Pleurocapsa sp. PCC 7327: one gene and its partner. The protein of the gene in region 1 interacts with the protein of each later gene in a pairwise test. Links are inferred from orthologs where the notes say so. Each region holds a gene or a part of one and is shown on either strand. Other genes may lie near its edges. The genes, in order: PLE7327_RS19130 and sfsA.

What was found.
Region 2: the proteins of PLE7327_RS19130 (region 1) and sfsA interact in binary tests that used the Escherichia coli proteins (3 or more experiments, as listed by UniProt). The link is inferred for Pleurocapsa sp. PCC 7327 from one-to-one orthologs.

What each region holds. Positions count from the first base shown.
Region 1 is NC_019689.1:4,235,359-4,248,594, reverse strand. What follows is about bases 5,970-8,907. They hold PLE7327_RS19130 (glutamate-5-semialdehyde dehydrogenase), read right to left. Parts: upstream 8,124-8,907; coding sequence 6,816-8,123; downstream 5,970-6,815. Other genes in these bases: PLE7327_RS19125 (Sll0314/Alr1548 family TPR repeat-containing protein), read right to left, coding at 8,177-8,907; nifB (nitrogenase cofactor biosynthesis protein NifB), read left to right, coding at 5,970-6,110. Also shown: nifK (nitrogenase molybdenum-iron protein subunit beta), read left to right, coding at 1-149; PLE7327_RS19165 (ferredoxin), read left to right, coding at 229-546; nitrogenase iron-molybdenum cofactor biosynthesis protein NifE, read left to right, coding at 636-2,030; PLE7327_RS19140 (nitrogenase component 1), read left to right, coding at 3,884-4,690; more of nifB, read left to right, coding at 4,821-5,969; more of PLE7327_RS19125, read right to left, coding at 8,908-9,097; PLE7327_RS19120 (ABC transporter ATP-binding protein), read left to right, coding at 9,220-9,879; 16S rRNA (guanine(527)-N(7))-methyltransferase RsmG, read left to right, coding at 9,894-10,643; cytochrome c6 PetJ, read left to right, coding at 10,706-11,044; PLE7327_RS19105 (MAPEG family protein), read left to right, coding at 11,155-11,553; mgtE (magnesium transporter), read right to left, coding at 11,785-13,188. UniProt on the Escherichia coli protein: Catalyzes the NADPH-dependent reduction of L-glutamate 5-phosphate into L-glutamate 5-semialdehyde and phosphate. The product spontaneously undergoes cyclization to form 1-pyrroline-5-carboxylate.
Region 2 is NC_019689.1:4,713,535-4,724,417, forward strand. What follows is about bases 7,283-10,106. They hold sfsA (DNA/RNA nuclease SfsA), read left to right. Parts: upstream 7,283-8,236; coding sequence 8,237-8,977; downstream 8,978-10,106. Other genes in these bases: PLE7327_RS21195 (ribonuclease catalytic domain-containing protein), read right to left, coding at 7,283-7,473; rpsR (30S ribosomal protein S18), read right to left, coding at 7,591-7,806; rpmG (50S ribosomal protein L33), read right to left, coding at 7,856-8,050; PLE7327_RS21210 (S-layer homology domain-containing protein), read left to right, coding at 9,477-10,106. Outside these bases: circadian clock protein KaiC, read right to left, coding at 1-1,063; circadian clock protein KaiB, read right to left, coding at 1,185-1,508; PLE7327_RS21185 (circadian clock protein KaiA), read right to left, coding at 1,588-2,535; PLE7327_RS21190 (ATP-binding protein), read left to right, coding at 2,861-5,485; more of PLE7327_RS21195, read right to left, coding at 5,473-7,282; more of PLE7327_RS21210, read left to right, coding at 10,107-10,721; PLE7327_RS21215 (type I glyceraldehyde-3-phosphate dehydrogenase), read right to left, coding at 10,879-10,883. UniProt on the Escherichia coli protein: Binds to DNA non-specifically. Could be a regulatory factor involved in maltose metabolism.

The DNA of each region.
Region 1 (13,236 bases):
GCTGGCCCATTCTCGATCGCGTCGGTCATAGCTTATTCCCCAGCTTCGGCTATCGTGGCAGTATGCACTTATTATGCAACATTATCAACACGATACTCGAACGCAAAGATCGCGACGATCCCGATGAAGTGTTCGAATTAGTGCTGTAGTTAATAGTTAGTGGTTAATGGTTAGTAGTTAGTGGAACGATTAACTGCTAACTATTAACTAAAAAAGGAGGTCACGAAAATGGGTAAACTAACAAAACCAAAACATCACATTTTTGTTTGTGCGTCCTTTAGAATGAAAGGCGATGCTCAGGGCGTTTGCGGACGCAAAGGGGCTGTTCCGCTCATTCAATATCTAGAAGGCGAACTGAGCGATCGCGGTTTAGACGATGTCCTCGTTTCTTCAACGGGATGCCTGAAACTGTGCGACCATGGCCCCGTCATGATGATTTACCCCGATAACTATTGGTATGGAGAAGTCGATGAAGATGCGATCGACGAAATTCTCGATGCGCTAGAAGAAGGAAAAGCGGCAGAAGATTATTTATTTGCTAAATAGTTAGTCGTTAGTGGGTAGTAGGTAGAAGTCAAAAAACAACTAGCTACTCACAACTAACCACCAACCAATAACTAAAGGTATAACGACCCATGACTGACACAGTTATCTTTCAAGAACGTGCCGATCAAATTCACCGCAAAGGCGATGCTCCCTTTCAGTTAGCCTGCAATAAGGATAGTTTAGCGGGAGCTGTCAGTCAAAGAGCGTGCGTCTTTTGTGGTTCGCGGGTCGTCCTCTATCCCATCGCCGATGCAATACACTTAGTCCACGGCCCCATCGGTTGTGCCGCCTATACTTGGGATATTCGGGGTGCATTGTCTTCTGGTCCTGAATTACACCGCCTGAGTTTTTCCACTGACTTACAAGAAAGAGATGTCATCTTCGGCGGCGAGAAAAAACTTCAGCAAGCGTTAATCGAACTAATCGATCGCCATCATCCCAATGCTGCCTTTGTCTACTCTACTTGCATTGTCGGCATTATCGGCGACGATATGGAGAGCATCTGCAAGCAAGTTAGCCAAGAAAAAGGTATCCCAGTCATCCCCGTGCAGTCTGAAGGATTTAAAGGCAATAAGCGAGCAGGATACAATGCCGCTTGCAGAGCCATGTTCCGCTTGGTAGGAACGGAGGATATTACAGACATTTCTCCCCATAGTATTAACATTCTAGGCGATTTTAACCTGGCAGGGGAAATCTGGATTATCCGAGAATATTTTGAACGTATGGGTGTCCAGGTAGTTGCTAAAATTACGGGCGACGGACGAGTCAAAGATATCGCGCGATCGCACGGTGCTGCTCTCAACGTCGTGCAATGTTCTGGGGCGACGATGGACTTCGCTAAACTGATGAAAGAAGGATACGGAACTCCTTTCATCAAGGTTTCCTACTTCGGCATCGAAGACATGGCAGATGCCCTTTACAAAGTCGCCAACTTCTTCAAAGACGACCCCGAAATCCTCAAACGCGCTCAACAAGTAGTACGCGATGAAATCGCTGTCCTCTATCCCAAACTTCAAGAATACCGCAAAGACTTGCAGGGGAAAAAAGCCGCTATCTACGTCGGCGGTGCCTTCAAAGCTTTCTCACTTGTCAAAGCCTTTCGTCTATTGGGAATGGATGTCGTGATGGTCGGTTCGCAAACAGGAACCAGCGAAGACTACAAAGAACTGCACGAAGTCACCGATGAAGGCACGATTATTGTAGACGATTCCAACCCCTTAGAACTATCTGCCTTCCTTAAAGAAAAAGATGTAGATATCTTCGTCGGTGGCGTAAAAGAACGTCCCATTGCCTACAAACTAGGACTTGGCTTCTGCGACCACAACCACGAACGCAAAGAAGCCTTAGAAGGCTTTGTCGGAATGCTCAACTTTGCCAAAGAAGTGCATTCCACCGTCATGTCCCCCGTCTGGCGATTCGTCCCTCGCAGAACCCGCTTGACGAAGGCAGAAGGCAGAGGGCAGAAGGCAGAGGGGAAGAAATAAATCGCAAAAGCATAGCCCCCCTGTGTATATTCTCTGCGCCTCCTGTGTATATTCTCTGCGCCTGGAGCGCCTCTGCGTGAGATAAAAACACTTATATAATCGAGGCTTAAAGCAATGTCTAAAACTTTAAAAATTAGACAAAAAACTGAGTCTTACGTCTCCACCACCAACGCTTGCAAACTATGTAAGCCATTAGGTGCTTGCCTAGCTTTTCGAGGCATTAGACCTCCTGCAAAAGTGTTACGCGATCGCATAATTGGAGTGGGAAAGAAGTTCATAATTATAAATGCCAGCAATCAAATTAAATCTCAACCCAAACCGTCTTCTTCGGTTGCGATATCGACTTGAAAGAATTCTGAATATTTTTAGACTGCGATGAATATTTTCAATTACAATCCTTTCACTTGCTAACTTACGATTAAACTTCTTTTGCTCTAGACTTAACTGTTGATTGCGCTTTTTTTTGTTGGGAATTCTACTGTTGGGATGAAGTTTCTGAATTCCTTGATATCCTTTATCAGCCAAACATTCTATCTGTTGTTCGATTCCTATTTTACTATTTTTCCAAATCTTAAAATCATGACTTTTTCCCTTCTCATGAGCAATACAAAGAATTTGTCTCGTTTTTGCGTCAGCTAAAACTTGCGATTTTATCGTGTGACACTTTTGCCGACCACTGTAGTAAGCTTTTTGTTTTTTTTCGGTCTTTCTATTTCATGTTCTGCTACATCTACTACGACAATTTCAATTTCTGTATTTTGGGGTTGAACAGCTTTTTTCCCAGGCAGATTGAAAAGTCCCGATTTCATTAAAATATCTTCTACTTTTCTGGTGATTCGTAAAGCCGTTGTCTCGTTTATTCCCCAGCTAGTTCCGATATGAAAATAGGTGCGATACTCTCGCCAATATTCAAGAGTCATTAAGATTTGGTCTTCTGCGCTTAATTTATTTGGTCGTCCTGTTTTTTTTTGTAAGACTTTTTCGGCTTCTAGAACTTTTACCATCTCTTTAAACGTCTCTGGATATACTCCACAAAGCCGTTTAAACTCTGTCGGTTTTAAATTTTTTACTTGAGAGTAAGTCATAACTCGAATTGTAATTTGGTTTTATTTTACCTAACTTACTCTGACTTTTGCTGGAGGTCTATTGAAGGGTGCGTGCCTTACTTGCACGGTTCTCAGGGATGCGCAACCTATATGCGCCGCTATATTATCAGCCATTTTCGAGAACCAATTGACATCGCCTCATCGTCTTTAAGCGAAAAACACGCCGTTTATGGTGGGGGACCCAATCTCATGAAAGGTATCCTCAACATCATGGATAAATACGGCGCTAAAATTATCGGTGTCGCTACTACTTGTCTAACTGAAACCATCGGCGATGACGTTTCCAGACTCTTGAAAGAGTTTGAAGCTAATTTGGTGACAGAGAATTACCAACGCTAGTAAACGTTTCGACTCCTAGCTATAGTGGCGCCCATATGGAAGGCTTTCACGCTACAGTGAGAGAAGTAATCGACCAGTTAGCGACTGGAGATGGAGAGACGCAGAGGTACGGAAATTCAAAGATAAGGAATATTCCTAATTTCCAATCCAAAATCTGCGGAACGCAGTCGCCGCACGCCGCTGGAATTGACGAAGTGCAAGCAGGCTCCGCCGTCTCACAGCGGAGTACCTTGCACTTCCAGCACAACGGCGACCGCAATCCAAAATCCAAAATCCTTAATCTCCTCCCTGGCTTATGTTCTCCAGCCGATATTCGTTATTTAAAAGAAATCCTTGGAGATTTTGGTATTTCTGGGATAATTTTACCAGATATTTCTGAAACTTTGGATGCTCCGGCTCAATTAGACTATGAGAAGATTCCTGAAGGCGGAACCCCGCTTGCAGCAATTCAGGGCATGGGCAGTTCTCAAGTTACTAGACTATGAGAAGATTCCTGAAGGCGGAACCCCGCTTGCAGCAATTCAGGGCATGGGCAGTTCTCAAGTTACGATTGAGTTCGGACAAGTCTTGTCGCGATCGCACTCTACTGGGGGTCAACTCCTACAAGAACGCTTTCATGTCCCTTTATATTCTATTGGAATGCCCATAGGCTTGCGGGAGTGCGATCGCTTTTTTGATATTCTCGAAGAAGTTTCCGGTTGCCTAACTCCTAGAAAACACGAACTCGAACGGGGACGGCTAGTAGATGCTTATGTAGACGGACACAAATACGTATTCGGCAAGCGGGCGGTGGTGTATGGCGAGGAGGACTTAGTCGTCGGGCTGACGGCATTTTTGGCAGAAATCGGACTAAAACCCGTCCTATGCGCTTCTGGAGGCAATAGCGGGCATTTTCAAGACGCGATCGCAGCCGTCACTTCTGACATTTTAACCGAACCGCCCATCGTTAAAGAAGGTTTCGATTTTTACGAAATTGCTGAAGAAATCGAGAATTTAAAACCCGATATCCTGATTGGCACGAGCAAAGGTTATCCTATCGCTCGCAAGCATAACATTCCGCTCATTCGCGCGGGTTTTCCCATCCACGATCGCTTTGGCAGCCAGCGAATTTTACATCTAGGCTATCGGGGCACTCAAACCCTGTTAGATAGCATTATTAACGCCTTCATCGATAAAAAACAAGCAGATTCGCCTGTTAGTTACGGATATCTTTAAATCAGCACGCAGCGACCAAGTAGTGTATTCGCGTTCGCGTAGCGGAGCCGGAGGCTCCCAGCGTGCCCGGAGGGCATACGTCCCGCTCGCACGGGCAAGATGCCCGCACTACAGAATAGGAGGAAGAACTATGACTGTCACGGTAAATTATGAAAAACATCCCTGTTTTAACGTTAAGGTAAAAGGACAATTTGGACGAGTTCATTTACCCGTCGCGCCAAAGTGCAATATTCAATGTAACTATTGCAATCGCAAGTATGATTGTGTCAATGAAAGCCGTCCGGGGGTAACTAGCACCGTTCTTTCTCCTGCCCAAGCGGTTCTCTACATGGATAAAGTATTGGAGAAGGAACCCAGAATTACTGTAGCTGGTATTGCTGGCCCAGGGGATCCTTTTGCAAATGCACAAGAAACTTTGGAGACGATGCGTTTGCTTAGAAATCGCTATCCAGAGTTAATCTTGTGTCTGGCAACGAACGGATTGGGATTAAAACCAGAATATATTGAAGAGATAGCGGAAATGGGGGTTTCTCACGTTACAGTAACCATTAACGCGATCGATCCAGAAATTACTCGCAAGGTTTACCGTTGGGTTCGTGATGGCAAAACCGTCTATCAAGGACGCAAGGGAGCAGAATTATTACTGCAACGCCAACTCGAAGCCGTAAAGGGACTGAAAGCAGCAGGGATTACCGTAAAAATCAATTGCATCATCATTCCAGGAATCAACGACCATCACGCCGTTGAAGTCGCCAAGAAAATGTCAGAATTGGGCGCAGATCTCTTCAATGCAATGGCGTTGTATCCCACGGCGGAAACCCCCTTTGAAGATTTAATCGAACCCGATGCCTTGACAATGGCGAAAATTCGCCACGAATGCGAGCAATATTTACCCCAGATGCGTCACTGTACGCGCTGTCGCGCTGATGCGGTAGGATTGTTAGGGGCTGACCAATCAGAAGAGTTTCATGGCTGTCTGATTTCTTGTTCTAAGACGCTCGTTCCTTTAGAATCCCAAAATAGACCTTATGTAGCAGTTGCTTCCTACGAAGGGGTTTTGGTCAATCAACATTTAGGTCAAGCCGATCAGTTCGAGATTTGGGAAAAAACCGACCAAGGTTTCCATATGGTAGAAGAACGGGTTGCCCCTGACAAGGGAATGGGATTTGAACGGTGGCAAAAACTAGCCGACGCGCTTAAAGATTGTCGGGCCGTTTTAGCAACTAGCATGGGCGATAATCCCAAAGAAGTTCTGATCGAGTGCGGCGTGTTGCCTGTAGAGATGAATGGTTTTATCGAAGAGGGATTGAAAGCAGTTTATGAAGGCGGCCATTTAGGAAAGCTTAAAGGCAAGCGCCAAAAAGCCGAATGTGGTGTCAAGCAAGAAGGTTGTGGGGGAGATGGTTTGGGGTGCAGGTAAATGCTCTATTTGAGTTGAGAAAAGCAGCGATTTTGTATGCCCTTTTTTCTAAAATGAACTACCCCACCTTAAAGAAGGATGGGGTTTCCAACTTCAACGGGAACTGCATCTAATAAAACCGAAGTCTTACCAGGTTGTCTTACGCTCCTTCCACTGGCAGTAGCGCTAGTTCCTAACGCCAATATCCGCAAGGCTTCATTTCTAATATTGATAGCTGCATTGACATCTCTGTCGTGATGGGTTTGATATTTACTGCAAGTCCAACTTCTGATATCTAAATCTAAGCTATCAACTCGATTGAGACAAACGTTACAAATCTTAGAGGAAGCAAAAAAAACTATCTACTTCAAGATAAGTTTTTCCTTTGCTTTTCCTTGACTATTTGGTTCCGGAGTCTCTTTTCCGTCATCTACCAAAATAGAAGCATAATATCTACCATCAGGGTTTTGTGAGATAGTAACAGTTTTGATTAAACCGTCAATCTTTCTATCCTGTTTGCAATAAACCGACCCAACTTTTCCTGGTAGTTTTATATAATCTCCAACGAGTCTGACGTTAGCCGGATAGCCAGTTGATTGTACATTATCGCTTTTATTTAATAATGATAAGAGTATAGCATAAGAAAAAGAGACGTGGTCGCTTCGCGGTTTGTTTATCGGTCAGCATGCATCCCCACTCGCCGGAGGCTGGGGAATTCTGCTAACATTATGTTAAATCTCGATGGGTAAAAAATTTAGCCTTTGCTCCTGTATAATCAGCAACAATGTGACCGTTACCCGTAATTTGATATTTGTAAGTGACAAGTCCTTCTAAACCGACTGGTCCTCTGGGAGGTATTTTTTGGGTACTAATCCCGACTTCTGCACCGAAACCGTAGCGGAAACCATCTGCAAAGCGAGTCGAACAGTTGTGAAAAACGCCCGCAGAATCAACTTGACTGAGAAAAGTTTCGGCAGCAAAATTATCTTCAGTAGCGATCGCGTCGGTATGTTTTGAACCGTAGGTATTGATATGCTCGATCGCAGCTTCTAAGGAATCTACCACTTTAATAGATAAAATCAGATCGCAATATTCGGTCTTCCAATCCTCTTCGGTCGCGGGGGCAATACTGAGAAATTCGCGAGTGATTTCATCGCCTTTTAATTCTACTTTGTAGCGACCTAAAGCTTCTGCTACTTTGGGCAAAAATTGAGAAGCAATATCTTTATGCACTAATAAAGTTTCAATGGCATTACAGGCAGCAGGATATTGAGTTTTAGAATCTACTGCGATCTCCACTGCTTTCTCGATGTTAGCTGCTTTATCGACATACAAATGACAAATCCCGTCGGCATGTCCTAAAACGGGAATGCGGGTATTTTCCTGCACGTATCGCACAAAATCGTTAGACCCTCTGGGAATAATTAGATCGACATATTCATCTAATTTTAATAGCGCCTGAATTTCTTCTCTAGTCGCAAGCAATTGAACGGCATCGGGATTAACTTTAGTATTTGCCAATCCTTGCTTGATAACTTTAACCAAGGTTTGACAAGATCGAGTAGCTTCTTTTCCGCCTTTGAGAATTACGCCATTCCCAGATTTAATTGCCAAACTGATAATTTGAATTAACGCTTCGGGACGCGCTTCGAAAATAATGCCTAATACGCCTAAAGGACAAGTAATTCGCTTGAGAATTAATCCCTTATCTAATTCTCGATGAATTTGCACTTGCCCGACGGGATCGGGAAGTTTTTTTACGTCTCTTACCCCGTCAATGGTTGCTTTTAGTTTTGTTTCGCCTAATTTTAATCGCGCCAACAAGGCTTTGGAAATACCATCCACTTCTGCCTGTTTGCAGTCGGCTTCGTTGGCAGCAATAATTTCCGGGGATGCGGATTCTAACGATCGAGCGATCGCTTCAATGGCGCGATCGCGCTCTTGGCTAGAAAGCATTGCTAATTGACGCGCGCTGTCGCGGGTTTTTTTAGCAAGTTCTATTAGAGAAGGGGATTCAATGGGAGTCGCAACCATCATCAATCATTTCGCGATTAGATCTCTATCCTAATATAGTTGGTTATCCCTATTTAAGAGCGATCGGCTTGAAACTCGTTCATTTCTTGCTCAAGTACTTTACGTTCGTGCCGAACGGCTATTAAAACGGTTTCAGGAAGTTGCCTTTCTTTGGTGAGGACTTGGTCGAAATAGGAGAAGGCTTGTTTCATGAGACCGAGATCTTTATTTTGCTTGCCCTGCTTACGGAGAATTTGTCCTTTAAGATACTGCAATTCTGGGTTTTCGGGGGCAGTTTCTAGCGCTTTTTCAGCAAACTGTAAGGCTCGATCGTACTCTTTTAAATCTCGATAGGCGACGGCAATGCCGCGATCGACGAGATAATCGGGAGAAGCATATTTCTCGAAGCGAGCGATCGCTTGTTCGGGACTGGAAAACGGCAGATTGACCGATAAAATTAAATCTAAATAGCCTTTGATTAAATTCAGTTCTGGATCGTCGGGAGCGCTTGCTTCTGCGGCATCGAGGTATTGAAAAACCTGTTGAAGCTTCGTCAGCGCACTGACCGGATCTTGTTGTTGCGTATAGATATAAGCTCCTTCTAAAAAGTGGCCGACGGCGACGTAAAGATTTCCTCGTACGGGATTTTGCTCTTTTAACTGTTCTGCCGTTTCTATGGTCTTGCTTGCATAGGTTTTCAGCGTTTCCCAATCTTTCTCGGTGTAGGCGATAGATGCCCGCATGGCATGGGCGAGGGGTTCGTTAGCTTCTTCGGTGTTATCCACTTCAATCAGGTAATTTTTCGCCTCTTTATAGTTTCCCTGACGAAAAATTGCTTCAAAGGCTGCTTCGGTTTTTTCTCCTATATTCTCAGGATTGGTTTTGCGAAAGGGATCGCCTGCTAGGGTTGGATTTCCCCACAGACTCAGAGCGATCGCAGTTGCTACAGAAAAAGTCACGGAAATTTGTTTTCGTGTCGTCAGCCGCGCTTTCATGGTTTTCTCCAAGAAATCATAGCAAGTTTGATGGGGATTAAATTTAATGACTCGATGCTATCAAAGGATCTGTCACAATTGAGAAAAGCTAGAATGACTCTTTTATATAAGTTAGCGCGTTAATGCTATATCTAAAAAATCTGGTTTATCATCCTCCTGCCACATCTACACCAATACTCAATGGTATTAACCTAGAATTGGCTCCCCAAGAATTAGGATTGGTTATCGGACCAAGCGGTTCCGGTAAAACGACGCTTCTGGAGATTTTGGCAGGTTTGGCTGAGAAAACCAAAGGCGAGATTCTTTGGCGCGACCAAGAACTGACTCCTTTACATTTACAACAATTGGCAGGTTTAGTATTTCAGTTTCCTGAGAGGCATTTTTGCGGGGGGACGATTTTAGAGGAATTGCGCTTGGGTCATCCCGAATTGGGACGCGATCGCATCGAGGAGGCGCTTCAAGAGGTAGGATTAGAGCATATACCGTGGAATACTCCTCCCCACTCCCTTAGCGGCGGTCAGCAGAGACGGCTTGCCCTAGCCGTACAGCTCATTCGTCAGCCTAATTTATTGCTGTTGGACGAACCTACGGCTGGATTGGATTGGTCCATGCGCCGTCAGCTAGCAAAACTACTGGCGAAACTCAAAACTCATTGGACGCTATTAATCGTCAGCCACGATCCCGGCGAGTTATTGCCGATCGCCGATCGCTGCTGGAAGATCGCTCGCGGCAAACTCGTGTCTGTCAAACCAGCAGAGCTATTAGTTAATTCTTCAAGCTAAATTTTATAAGATTTATGATAGATCGAATACAACAGTTGCCAATACTAGGAGAAGTTTGGCAAACCACTTTGGACTGGCAACCCAACAAAAAACAGCAAGAGCAATTTCAAAAATTGTATGAAGAAATTATCATCGGAAACCGTCAATTTAATCTGACTCGCATTACCGAACCTAGGGAATTTTGGGAGAAACATCTCTGGGATTCTCTTGCAGGATTGAACGGATTGGGAATCGCTAACGAACTAGAGGCAGGTCAACCCCTTTATGTTATCGATATTGGTACTGGCGCGGGATTTCCAGGAATTCCCATCGCGATCGCGCTACCATTTTGGATAGTTACGCTACTCGATTCCACTCGCAAAAAAATGGTTTTTTTGAGTGGCTTAATCACCAAATTAGATCTTAAAAATATTCAAACTTTAATCGGTAGGGCTGAAGAAATCGGACAAAATCCTTTACACAGACAAGCCTACGATCTCGCTCTCATTCGGGCAGTGGGAGAAGCCACTGTCTGCGCCGAATATGCTTTGCCGCTTTTAAAAATTGGAGGTTTGGCAATCCTCTATCGCGGCCATTGGGATGAGAAAGATAATTTGTCCCTACAGTTAGCCGCAGAAAAACTCGGTGGTAAAATTGAACGAGTTACTGAATTCGTAACGCCCTTGAGTCAAAGTATTCGTCATTGTATTTACTTGCGTAAAATGTTGTCAACACCTCCTCAATTTCCTCGCGCAATCGGTATTCCCGTACAAAAACCACTTTAACAACTTTCCTTCTGAATTCTTTTTAGATAATTAAATTGCGCATGTAAAGGAGATCGATTGTCTTGAAGCAACTACTAATATTTCTTGGGATTTTTCTCATAGTAATGACGAGTGGATTGAACGATCCAGCTATCGCATTAGATACCCTAAACGGAGCTAAAATCTTTAATGTTAATTGTGCTGGCTGCCATCTAAATGGCGGCAATATTGTAAGGCGTAATAAAACCCTCAAAATCAAGGCATTGCAGCGTAATAAAATGGACTCTTTAGAAGCAATACAAGATATAGTAACCAATGGGAAAAATAATATGTCTGCCTACCGCGATCGCTTGACAAAACAAGAAATAGAAGATGTAGCTGCTTATGTTATGGGAAGAGCTAAAAATGATTGGAAAAGTTAAGTCATAATTATTTGGGTTTCTCTTGTTGAAAAGACCTTTAAATTTTTTCAAAAATTCTCTTTGCGTATCTGCGCAAAACTAAAAATAAACAGTTGATTTAGGAGTAAATCATGTCACCTTTTCCCAGTTTAATTACTGCCTTAACTTTACTGGTTTATTTAATATTAACAATTAATGTAGGTAGAGCAAGAGCAAAATATAAAGTAATGCCCCCTGCAACGACAGGAGATCCCAATTTTGAAAGAGTTTTGAGAGTACAACAAAATACCCTCGAACAGTTAGTTTTTTTTCTTCCCCTTCTCTGGTTATTTTCTATTTACGTCGATCCGGTATGGGGTTCCGGGATAGGTGCGATTTGGCTAATCGGTCGCATTATTTACGCTTGGGGATATTATCAAGCTGCTGAAAAAAGAAGAATAGGATTTGCGATTAGTTCTCTCACTAGTATGGCATTACTACTCGGATCGTTAATAGGAATTAGTCTTTCATTGATTAATTCACAATTTTAAGATTAAATCCGTTTAATTAGTCATAATAGATAGTGCGGAAAGCGTAGCGTGCGATCGCCATTAGCACAAGGTTATTTCATTGTGACTCGACCGCACCAAGAAATTTATTTCTTGTCCCCCAAACATCAAGTCCGTTTAAACGGACTTGGGCATCGTAGATCGCAGACAGAGAATAAATTCTCTGTCTACTCTGGCTACTATTTTTAAACTCCAAATTCCGAATTCTTTTAGTTACAATTGCAAAACTAGGTCGGCTATGTAAAAATAAACAAGAACGCCTAAAACATCAGCAATTGTGGTAATAAATGGAGCAGACATCATCGCCGGATCGAAACCTAAAAAAGCGAAGAGGAATGGCAGGGCAGCTCCAGCAACTGTTGAGAAAATGGAGAGAAACAAAAGGCTAATTCCGACAATCAGTGCGATAAGAAAATTTCCCTGGAAAAAGTAAGCCCAGATAACCGCTCCTAGCCCCAATACCAAGCCCAGCAAAGTTCCTGCTACGGCTTCCCGGTAGACTACCCAGAGAACGCCGCGATCGCGAATAGCTTCGGTATTTAACCCCCGAATCACGACGGTAGAAGACTGACAGCCGATGTCGCCTGCCGTATCATTCAAGAGGGGGATAAAGGCAGCCAGGACAACCACTCTCTCTATCAGTGCTTCCTGCCCTTTGATAATAATGCTAGCGAGGGCAGTGGTCAAAAGGACGATAATTAGCCAGAGAGCGCGTTGGCGAACCATCCCCATTAGAGAACTGCGAAAATAGCGATCGCCCCGCGATTGAACGCCGCCAAGAGCATGAATGTCTTGTGTCGTTTTTTCGTGCAGAATATCGATCGCGTCGTCAACGGTTACAATTCCTACTAAGCGATTCTCTGTATCGACTACGGGTACGGCCAGAAAATCATAGCGTTGCAGCAAGCGGGCAACTTCTTCTTGAGGCGTATCGGTGTGAACAAAGATAAGATGGCGTTCCATTATTTCGCCGATGGTTTGTTCTGGTTGAGCCATCACCAAAGTTCGCAGGGAGAGATGTCCGGTTAAGCGATGCAGCGCATCGGTGACGTAGAGAGAATAAATCGTTTCGCTAGTCGGCGCTAGGCGGCGAATCGACTCAAAAGCTTGCTCTACCGTCCACTCTTCTTTTAGGGAGACGTATTCTGGGGTCATGATGCGACCCGCCGTATCGGGTTTGTAACCCAACAGCAAAGCCGTTGATTGCCTCTGCTGGGGAGTCATGTGTTCTAGCAGACGGCGGACGACTTTTGCAGGTAGTTCGTCAAATAATCTAGCGCGATCGTCGGGCGACATTTTGTCCACGATATCGATGACATCCTGTCGCTTGAAGTCTTCGATCAATGCTTGCTGGACGCTAGAATCGAGATACTCGTAAACCTCGATCGCCTTGTCTTTGGGAAGTAAACGAAACGCGATCGCCTGAATTTTTTCTGGCAATCCCTCAATCGCCTCAGCAATATCTGCGGGCTGTACAGGCATTAGTACTGTTTTAGCAGCTTCTAAGTATCCTTCTTCAAGTAGGATTTTTAGTTCGGAGCGAACTAACTGCCGCAGTTCCTTGCGAGAGACTAAGGGGTTGGAGACAGATGGATTAGGACTGGAATTTCCACTCAAGACCGCCTCGGTAGGTAGTTGAAAGCTGTAATTACCAACAAAATTTTA
Region 2 (10,883 bases), 480 kb from region 1 along the record:
CCGATTCGGGATAGGTACAAAGCAGTTTTAATAATCCCTTGCGCTCCATTTCTTCAAAATCAATGCCCCAAGAAAAAGCATTACGAGACAATTGCGCTCGCGACTCTTCATAGGCAAATAAAATTGCTCGTTCGCCTTGACGACATCCTTCTTCTAAAAACTTGCTCACTAGCAAAGTTTTTCCAGTTCCCGTCGCACCAGTTGCCAAGATAATTGAATCTTTGAAAAAGCCACCGCCACACATTTCGTCTAGGGTTTTAATCCCAGAAGAAATACGCGCATTGGAAGAACGTTGGGTGAGTCGCATTGCTCCCAAAGGAAAGATATTTATCCCATCATTAGTAATCGTAAAAGGATATTCTCCTTTCATATGAGTCGTACCGCGCAGTTTTAAAATTTCAATGGTTCGGCGGCGGCGTTCTCCTTCCAAAACATTGCGAACGATAACGACATTATCAGAAACGAATTCTTCGACTCCAAAACGAGCGATTGGTCCATATTCTTCTACCCGTTCTGTCGTCATAATAGACGTTACTTCAAGTTGTTTGAGTCGTGCGACAAGACGAAAAATTTCTCGTCTGACGACGGGTGCCGCATCGTATTGTTGAAAAACAGCCGTAATTGAGTCAATTGAAACCAATTTTGCTTTGTATTTGCGAATAGCATACTGAATGCGTTCGATTAAGGCAGAAAGATCGAAATTTCCAACGACTTCTTGTCCTTCAGGATCGGGGGAAGCATCGAGTATAAATATTTTACCTTCATCAATTAATTTTTGTAAGTCCCAACCAAAACTATAGGCATTTTGAATAATATCATTAGGCGATTCTTCAAAGGTGACAAACAATCCTGGATAGTCAAAATATTTAATTCCGTGGTAAAGAAACTGAACGGCCAGCAAGGTTTTTCCCGTACCTGACGTGCCGCTAACTAGCGTAGTTCTTCCTACTGGCAAACCCCCATGACTGATTTCATCAAATCCTTCGATCATTGTCCGAATTTTTCGGACTCCTTTTGGGGCTAATTCATAAGCTTGTTGTCCGTTTGGAGTCGGTTGATTCATCTTGTTTTTATGAAAAAAATTTTGCTCTTTGTCTACCTGTTTATAAAACTTCTATTATTTAAAAGTTTATATTATTTAAAAATTTAACGTTCCTCACTCTCATAACCCTCAAACTTTTAATTTATTTTTCTAAATCTTTCTCTTCTCTCTCTCTAATTTCTTCATAAAGAAGATCTAAACCGATTAAAACTTTTTCTCGGTCGGAAAGATCGCCAATAATTTTACGAACGGGAGGTGGTAAAATTTTGGCTAGCGTTGGGGTAGCTAAGATTTTATCTTCTTCTGCCAGTTGAGGATTTTTCAGTACGTCGATAACTTTTAGAGCATAAACTCCTTGAAATTCCTGTTCGAGAATATTTTTAAGCGTCTTTAGCGCCCGAACCGAGTTGGGCGTATTTCCAGCCACATAAAGTTTTAAAACATAAGTTTTTCTCAAATTACTCATAAGTGAATAGATGTTGGGTTTAAGAACTAGACAATAGAACAAATTTTAATCTTTTTAACAATTGAATAAAATCGCTTATTTAATCCATTCGATATAATAGCTCAAAAGGAATATCTTCTCTAGGGATCGAACGCCGATACATCTCTGCCAAATGAGCGAGAATGTCAATTAAAACCAGTCGATAATCCAGTAAGATTTCTTCGCTTCTTCCTTCTAATTTGAGTTGTTGAGAAAATTCATCCATTAACTCCATGTGGATTTCTAAAATTTGAGAGGCAGAAATATCTGCAAAAAAAGCACTATCGACAAAGCGATCGATCGCTGAATTGACTTCGGAATCCTGCTCGAAGTAATTGAGAATGATTTCGCGATATTGAGAGCTTAACTGTTCCAGAAGCTCTTTTTTGTCTTCTTGGGATAAATTTCGATAAAAATACTGCGAATTTCTTTTATAGTACACGCCCAGATATCCCAGTCGCTCCTTGAGCTTTTCTGCCAAGCGACGCTGTTGGAGGAGGAGAAAACTTTCCCGATCGTTCTCGTTACTACTTTTAATTGTAGTTACTGGTTTTTCAGATAGCGAACAACTCGGTTCTAGATTAAGAAATTGAGCGACGGCTTGCTCGATGGCAGAAAAAATTTGTTCGAGCTTTGTTGCAGCCAATCTCACTTCAGCGTTATGGTAAAAATAAGTCGGAGAATTGGTTGTTGTGATAGAATTGGCTTGAATTTCTGGCACAGGCAAGGTAGGCTGAGATTGGCTACCTTTAGATACCTCTAGTTCGAGCAAAACGGCAGGCAAGAGCATTCCCCGTTCGTAGAGTTGGTTGAAAACGGGAAGCAAAGAAGGAATATTGAGAAGAATAAGACAATCAATTTTTTCCTTGTTGACTTCGACGAAGTTAATTAACTCGCTAGCAGAAGCGATGCGATCGAGAGTATAGCGATCGCCGCTCAAAAAGTCAGTCAAAGACTGAGCAAGCAACTCGTCGGGAACGAAAATACAGATAGAGAGTCGAGATGGCAATGGACGCTCGCAAGAAATACAGAGAGGGTCAACAATCGGCAATCGATTCGGAACGGCAGAGTTTTCGCAGCTCCTTAATACAAATTAACATCTATCGCTCCACCTGGGAATTGTAAGTAATTGTTAAGCATATAAAAGTATTTAAATTATCTTTTGCTCTGGCTCTAGATCGCGTCATAATAAAAGTTAAGGATTAGGAAGAAGGGCGGAAACCAAAAATTAGGCTTTTATTGTGAAAGAAATTGCGATCCCCCCAAGCAAGAGACGCTTGCGATCGCGGCTTTCTCCTTCATCTTACTTCCAGTCCCGAATGGGCAGATCCTTCATGTCTAGTCTTTCTCTCACTCTCGACGCTTTCATTCAGCCCGTTCCCGTTGGCGAACCAACGACCAATTTAGCGACGGCGCTGAATATGTTTCAGTCCGACTGTCGTGCCCAAACAATAGCGATCGTCAACCGAAGGGGATTGCCCCTGGGAGCCATACGCTGTCGTTGCTTGCTCTCCTATATCCTCAAGCACTTTGGGATCGAATCGACAGCGCCTTCAGGTTCTCGCGCCTCGCTCAAGCAACTGCAATCCTCGCTGGCTCGTATCAAGCTTCAGTCTCTCATGGAGCCAGTAACGATCTTACCAGCTCGGATGCGGGTAAATGAATTGCCTTCCCATCTGCAAGAGCGCCAGCAAAATCTCCTCGACGATTCACTTTATGTTTTGACAGACGAGAAGGGAAAGTTTGTCGGATTGCTCGATAGCTGCGCTCTGCTAAAATCCTTGCTAGCCAACAGCCCAGAGAAACGAGACAAAACGGCTCGCCAACCTCCATTCGTTTTAGAAGAGGTTTTCTTTCAAGCGATCGAACAACTTCCCTTACCCATAATGGCGTATGCTTCCGGCGGACGGATTCTGTACCGAAACTGGCACTGGCGCGAGCAAATTGGCGAGTTTTTTCCGATCGATGAAGGGAGTTTTTGTCCCCTAAGTTTAGAGCCTACGAAGAGAGCGGGCGCTGTTTTGCCAGTGCTTTCGCAAGGGGCAATCACCGAGCCAACTCCCGATCTGGCGCTCGATTGCCTCGATGACGAGCGCTATCTCGCTGCCCAACTTTCCCGCCGCCAATTGTTAGAAGTTATGCCAGAACTCCTGACAGTTGAAGATTCGGCTAATTCCCTCCCATCTTTCGCGCGATCGCAAAACTCCAAATTTTCATCGCGCCTGGAGCAACCCAAAACCGTCGGCGATCGCGCTTGGCAATTTGTCAAATTTCCCCTCCAGTTACAACAGAGCGATCGCGCAGAGAATTTCCCAATCTCTTTCCATTCGCAAACCTGGTTGGTAATCGCAACCGAGGTAACCGAACATCAGCGACTGTGCAAAGAATTATCCGCTAAAAATGCCGATCTCGTCCAATTAAATCGCCTCAAAGACGAGTTTTTAGCCTGTATCAGTCACGAACTCAAATCCCCTCTAACGGCTGTCTTGGGTTTGTCGAGCCTACTGAAAGAGCAGAAATTAGGAGAACTCAATCAACGACAAGTCCGCTACGCACAGCTCATCTATCAAAGCGGTCGTCAACTGATGGATCTGGTGAACGATTTGCTGGATTTGACTCGCTTGGAGACTGGACAGCTCCAACTCAACTTCGCACCAGTACGGATTCAAACCGTCTGCGAACAAGCCTACGGAGCGATTGAAGAACAATATAAAAGGAAAACAGAAGAGCCGATCGCATTTAGCCTAGAGATCGAACCGGGTTTAGAGACGATAATCGCTGACGAGCTAAGACTGCGCCAAATCTTAATTCACTTGCTCGATAATGCGGTTAAATTTACGCCGGCAGGCAAACCCATCGGTTTGAAGGTCAATCGCTGGGAAAATTGGATTGCTTTTACGGTTTGGGACAGGGGAATCGGGATTCCAGAAGAGTATCAGCACTTGATTTTCCAAAAATTCCAACAATTAGAAAGCCCCCTAACGCGCCAGTTTGAAGGCACGGGGTTGGGATTGTTTTTAACTCAGCGTTTGGCAAGAGCGCACGGCGGAGATATTTCGTTTATTTCTAAAGTCGGGGTTGGCAGCCAATTTACGCTCCTACTACCTCCGAATTCAACGCCTGAGAAAGGCGGCGAAACCGAAGGGCAGCAACGCCATCCCTTGGTTTTGGTCGTTGAAGCCATTCCGCAGGCGATCGAAGATTTGACCGAGAAATTGAGTGGATTGGGTTATCGAGTGGCGATCGCTCGCACGGGAACGGAAGCGTTAGAGAAAGCGCGTCAGTTACAACCCCATGCGATTTTCGTGAATCCTTCACTGCCTTTGCTGTCCGGTTGGGATGTCTTGACGTTACTCAAATCAAACGAACAAACCAAGAAAATTCGCGTCATCGTAACCGCAACTCAATCTGACAAAACAAAGAGCAAACAATATGGAGCCAATGGCTTTTTGTCTTTGCCAGTCGAGCTAGGAGCCTTACAGGAGATTCTGAACGAGTCAGAAAACCAACCAGCCTCGAAACCCAAACGCCTGACTATTTTGCGCCTCTATCCCCAACTCCAAACATTGAGTTTGGGAGATAGTTACAGTTTGGGTATAAATTCTGCCATCGATCTGACCCTAATTACCCAGTTACCGCAATTGAATCATCGAATTTTGGAAGCAGACGATTTAGAGCAAGCAGAAATGCTGGCCCGCGTTTGGAAAATCGATGCAGTCATCCTCGACGGTACGATTTTGGGAGATCCTCTAGATTACTTGCGCTTGCTCGGTCAATGCGAGCAATTGTCTACCTTACCTTTGATAACTCTGGACGCTCAAACGACTGAAGCAGCCAATCGAGTCGGCAATCTATCTGTTTTTCCCTGCTTGATTCCAGCTGAGCGTCACAATTGCGATCGCCTCTTGCAAGTCATTCAAATCGCTGCCCAGAGCAAGAATCAGGATTACGAAACTTGACCGATCGCTTCTCGAAAGCGGATCTCATCGCGATGGGGGTCGGCGCGATAGACTTGGACTTTCAGGCGATCGCCTAGGGAAACGGGGCGCTCGAACCGATGGGGTAACTCTAATCCCAATTCCTCTAATAAAATTATGCCTAAGTTTTCTTCTTCCCTCAGCCACCGCAAGACCAACACTTGCCAAACGCAATCGGCATGGCGACGCAAATATTCTAAGCCCCAATAGCGGTTTGTCTGTCGTTCGACAGCGGTTGCCTCTTGCGCTGAGGAGGTAACGCTGTAGAGAATCTCTTGCATCTGTTCGCGAGAAAAAGGCAAACTATCGCCGCGCAAATGGGCTTTCAGTTGAAAATGAGCCAACAAATCGGTGTAACGACGAATAGGCGAAGTTACTTGCGTGTAGGTATCCAAACCCAAACTGGCATGACGAATGGGTGTAATGCCGATCTCGCTGCGAGGCATGCACCGACGCAGGGCACAGGCTCTCACCGGCCCCGCAGGCAGGAGTAAAAGTTCTTCTTCTGGGGGTAATTCTGGTTGGGGTTGTCCTCGAAAAGGAACGGGTAAGTTATGCTCCTGGCAGTACCGTCCTGCTACTTCTCCTGCCAAAATCATCATTTCGGCTACTAGCTGGCGGGCACGCGAAACCTCAAGCAATTCGATGACAATCTCGTCGTCAGCTTTGACTTTGATGACGGATTCGGGCATTTGAATATCGATCGACCCTTGCGATCGCCGCCATTGTTGCCGTCTTTGTGCCCAAGTTGCTAAGGCAGCAATCTCTGGTTCGGCTTGAATGCCGAGTTCGAGCATCTCGTCAACATCTTCATAGGTAAGGCGATAGGTGGGTTTAATCAGGCTAGTGTAAATGCTGTAATCTTCTACCGTCCCCGTCTCGTCTAAAACTACGCCAAAACTCAAAGCGGGACAGAGTTTTCCTTGCACTAAACTCATCGGATCGGTTGCCAGTACGGTCGGAAACATGGAAATCATACCCGTAGGCAAATACAAGCTAGTACTGCGCCGTCTTGCTTCTAGATCGAGTTCGTCTCCAGGGGTAACTAATCGACTGGGATCGGCAATATGAATCCATAGGCGCACTTTTCCATGCTTAAGAAATTCGACGCTCAAACCATCATCAATTTCTTCAGTACTTTCATCGTCAATGGTGTAAACCTTTAGATGGGTTAAATCCAAACGATTGGGGTCGGGATCGGACGGGGGAGATATCAGGCAACTTTGCGCCACTTCAAGAACCTTTTTAGGAAACTGCAAAGGGTATCCGCTACGGCGGAGGAATAGGTTTTCGTGGGGACTCCACCAGCCTAGATCTACCAACAATTCAAACGCTGCTTCTGGCGTTTGCGATCGCCCTGCCCAACTTAAAATTTCTTGAGCCGCACGTGCGGGTTGCTCTGGCTGTAAGACGAATTTTTCGATCGCTTCTAAACGAGAGCGATCGCTTTCTGCCCATTCTACTCTTTCCCCTGCTAATGCTTGTTGTAAGCGGTCTAAAAATGCTTCTTTTTCTCGATGGCGCTGCCGCTCTACTTCTATCTGGTGCTTAATTTCATCAACCTGGCTTGCCGAACGGGGTTCGTAGAGATCGCCTTTTCGCTTGAAATAGATTTTATCTTCCGATAGCAAGCAATGAGCGGCATAGCACAAAAGCGGACTTTGGTCAGAAAATAGTAGCTGTGCCATTTCCGAAGGAGAAACCGCCTTTCCCTCTTCTACCAAAAGTTCCCAAGCAACTTCTAAACTCGAAGGGTCTAGGTAGGGTTTTACCTGTTGAATGAAGCTAGGAATATCAGAAGGCTTGTAGGAGCCGCCATCAATTTCGTATTCAACCTGTTGAGGGCGAATTTTATGAGCAACTCCCCCTTCATCAAGAACTATCCAATCTTTTTTGCCTTCTGGACGGTCTGTAACGGCGAGACGGCGTTCTCCTTGCCGCCTGAATTCAATCAGCTTTCCCTTTTCCACCAGCTTTGTGCTTTTCCGTCAACATTTGTTTGATTACCCTATTCTCTAGTCTAGCTATAAATCTTGGCGACTAGGGGCTAGTCACAATTAGTTCAAAGTCAATAAATTTGGCACTGTTTAGGCTTCTTTATTGATAAAGGGGATTAACGCCAGAATACGAGCGCGCTTAACTGCTGTAGTCAAATCCCGTTGCTGTTTGGCTGTCAAGCCAGTGATCCGACGCGGTAGGATTTTGCCCCGTTCGGTAATAAACTTGCGTAGTAGGTCAATGTCTTTGTAGTCGATGGGTTGACTGGGAGGAATGGGGGAAAGACGCTTGCGAAAATAAGTCATAGTTTTCTCTCTAATTATCTTGACTTTTTACTTAATTAATGATAAGGAGTTATTTAATTTCTTTGTGAACGGTGTGCTTGTTGCAGTGGGTACAGAACTTTTTCAGTTCTAGTCTTGCGGTTGTATTGCGACGATTTTTGCTGGTCGTATAGCGAGAAACACCGGGCGATCGCTTGTTAGGATTACTACGACACTCGGTACATTCTAGAGTAATAATTATACGGACACCCTTCTTGCTTGCCATAATTCAAAATCTAGCAACGTTAATGATGTTATAAATTTACACGCAAATATTCATCATCGCATATTGTATTTTAATTTAGCAAGAGGAAGACTTTTTAAGGACGGAGGAGACAGGGGGACGGGGAGTGTGGGGAGTGTGGAAGGAAGTGGGAGGGTGGGGAGACAATTAACAACTAACCAATGACCAATGACAACTGACCTTCTTTACTGCTACCCTCCTCTAATTTCTGGCATTTTACTCAGACGCTACAAACGCTTTTTCGCCGATATCGAACTAACTTCTGGAGAAATTATTACTGCCCACTGTCCCAACACTGGTCCAATGACAGGGGTTTGTACGCCGGGAAGTCTCGTGCAAGTTTCCCTCAATAATAATCCCAAGCGAAAATTAGCCCATACCTGGGAAACCATCTTAGTCAATGAGACTCAGCCGACTTGGGTAGGGATTAATACGGGATTGCCCAATCGTATCGTTAGGTTAGCCTTAGAAAAGCAACTTTTTCCAGAATTGGGCGATCGCTACAGGCACATACGTTGGGAAGTGCCCTATGGCAAAAATAAAAAAAGCCGCGTGGATTTTCTTTTAACAGGCGATGAGTCTGTATCGCCGATTTATATAGAAGTAAAAAATACTACGCTGGCGCAAAATAATGTAGCGTTTTTCCCCGACACGGTTACTACTAGGGGACAAAAACATTTACAGGAATTGATGGCGCTTCTGCCCGATGCTAAACCTGTTATGTTGTATTTTATTAATCGCGGCGATTGTTCTGTCTTTGCGCCTGGAGATCGTTGCGATCCGACTTACGGAAAACTATTGCGAGAAGCGGTTGAAAAAGGTGTAAAAGTATTACCTTATCGTTTTGAAATTACTCCTCAAGGAATTCGCTATTTAGGATTAGCAGAATTTCTTCTCAAGCAACCATAAAGATAATTTTTCTTTAAAAAAACCTAGCTTGAAATAGCTAGGTTGCTCGAATAGGAGGAGAACTATGACCACTTTTAACTGCTTTTTCTACATTCTTATAGTTCCCAAAAATCTTTGCCAACTAACAGATCGCTGGTTGAGTGACGAAACTCAAATCGCCCCTACTTCAACCCCTCTCCCAGAGCGGCAGAGGGGCTTTCCACTTAAGACTTTTGCCTGAAGTCCCTTCGCCCCTTGTGGGAGAAGGGATTTAGGGATGAGGGAACAAAGATTTGTCAGTCAACCAGAACAGATAATTATCAAAAATTTTTTCAGTCCACCAGAACAGATAATTATCAAAAATTTTTTCAGTCCACAAATTTCCACTTAATTCTATTTTTTTCTCCTTGGAAGAATTTTTCCCATTAAAATCAAATAATTTCTTTCCATTTTCTTAGGGACTGACATCCATCAAGGCAATTAATTAAATTATAAATAGATAAACAATGTCAATAAAAATATGTCTAAAAGCAATCCTTTACAAGCTACGACTGCTCTATTTTTAACCCTGAGCCTCACTAGCGGAACTGCTATCCCCTTTGCTTTTCAAGCTCCTACTTTAGCACAAAATAACCGCTTTTCCGACGTATCTAGAAACTATTGGGCAACGAATTTTATTGATGAATTAGTGCAACGACAAATTATTGCAGGTTTTCCCGATGGGACTTTCCAGCCAGATGCTCCGGTAACGCGCGCTCAATTTGCTGCTATGGTGACAAAAGCTTTCCAAAAATCTGACGTTCGCAGCGCAGCTAGTTTTGTGGACGTTCCTGCAAATTATTGGGCAAATTCAGCCATTAACACTTCTTATAGGATGGGATTTTTATCGGGTTATCCGGGTAGAGTTTTTCAACCCGATCGCAACATTCCGCGAGAGCAAGTTCTCGTTTCCCTCGCCAACGGATTAAACTACAGAGCAAACGATAACGTTACGACGCTGCTGGAAATCTATAGCGATCGCGATCGCATTTCTAACTTTGCTCTTGCCCCCATCGCAGGGGCTACCCAAGAACGGCTAGTGGTTAACTATCCAACCCTCTCGCAACTCAATCCTTCTCGTAATGCCACTCGTGCTGAAGTTGCCGCCTTTATTTATCAGGCATTAGTCAGAGAAGGCAAAGCCTCTCCACTCCAGTCCCCTTACATCGTTGCTAGAGATTTCGATAGGATTGACGAGTCTGCCGCTGTCGTTCGTGCGGGAACTAAAATTCCAGTTTCTTACGAACAAGAAAAAATCATCCTCAAATCTGATGAAAAGCTCGACGTTACCCTGACAGTTGCCAAAAATATCAAAGCTGCTGACGGAACAACTGCCATTCCCGCCGGGTCTGAAATCGCAGGAGAGCTAAGACCTACCGATGGCGGAACCCGATTCGTTGCCAGAGAATTAATTCTGTCGGATGGAACAACCTACGATATCGAAGCTACTTCGGGCGTTGTCACCGAAAAAGCAACCGTTAGAAAGGGAACCGATGTCGGTACTTTAGCCACCAACGCTGCGATCGGTGCTGCTGCTGCCGCTGCGATCGCGGCTATTACCGGGGATAAAGATATTGCTACTGAGGAGATTGTCATCGGTGCGAGTGCGGGCGTTCTCGCTTCTCTCATCCCTATGTTTTTCGGCATGAATAAAGTCGATCTGATCGTCGTCGAACCGGAACAAGATCTTAGGCTGACCCTTAGAGAAGACCTGATTCTAGAATAGTTCGTTCTCGTTACTAGGCGACAGCCCGGTAACGAGAAATAAAATTTCAACCAAGCAAAAGAGGGAGCGCTTTCAATGCACCTCCCCTAACTCGATCGCTTGCCATCAGCAGGCGATCGCCATGTTTTTGTTGTCTGTCGAATCCGAACTCTTTATATTACT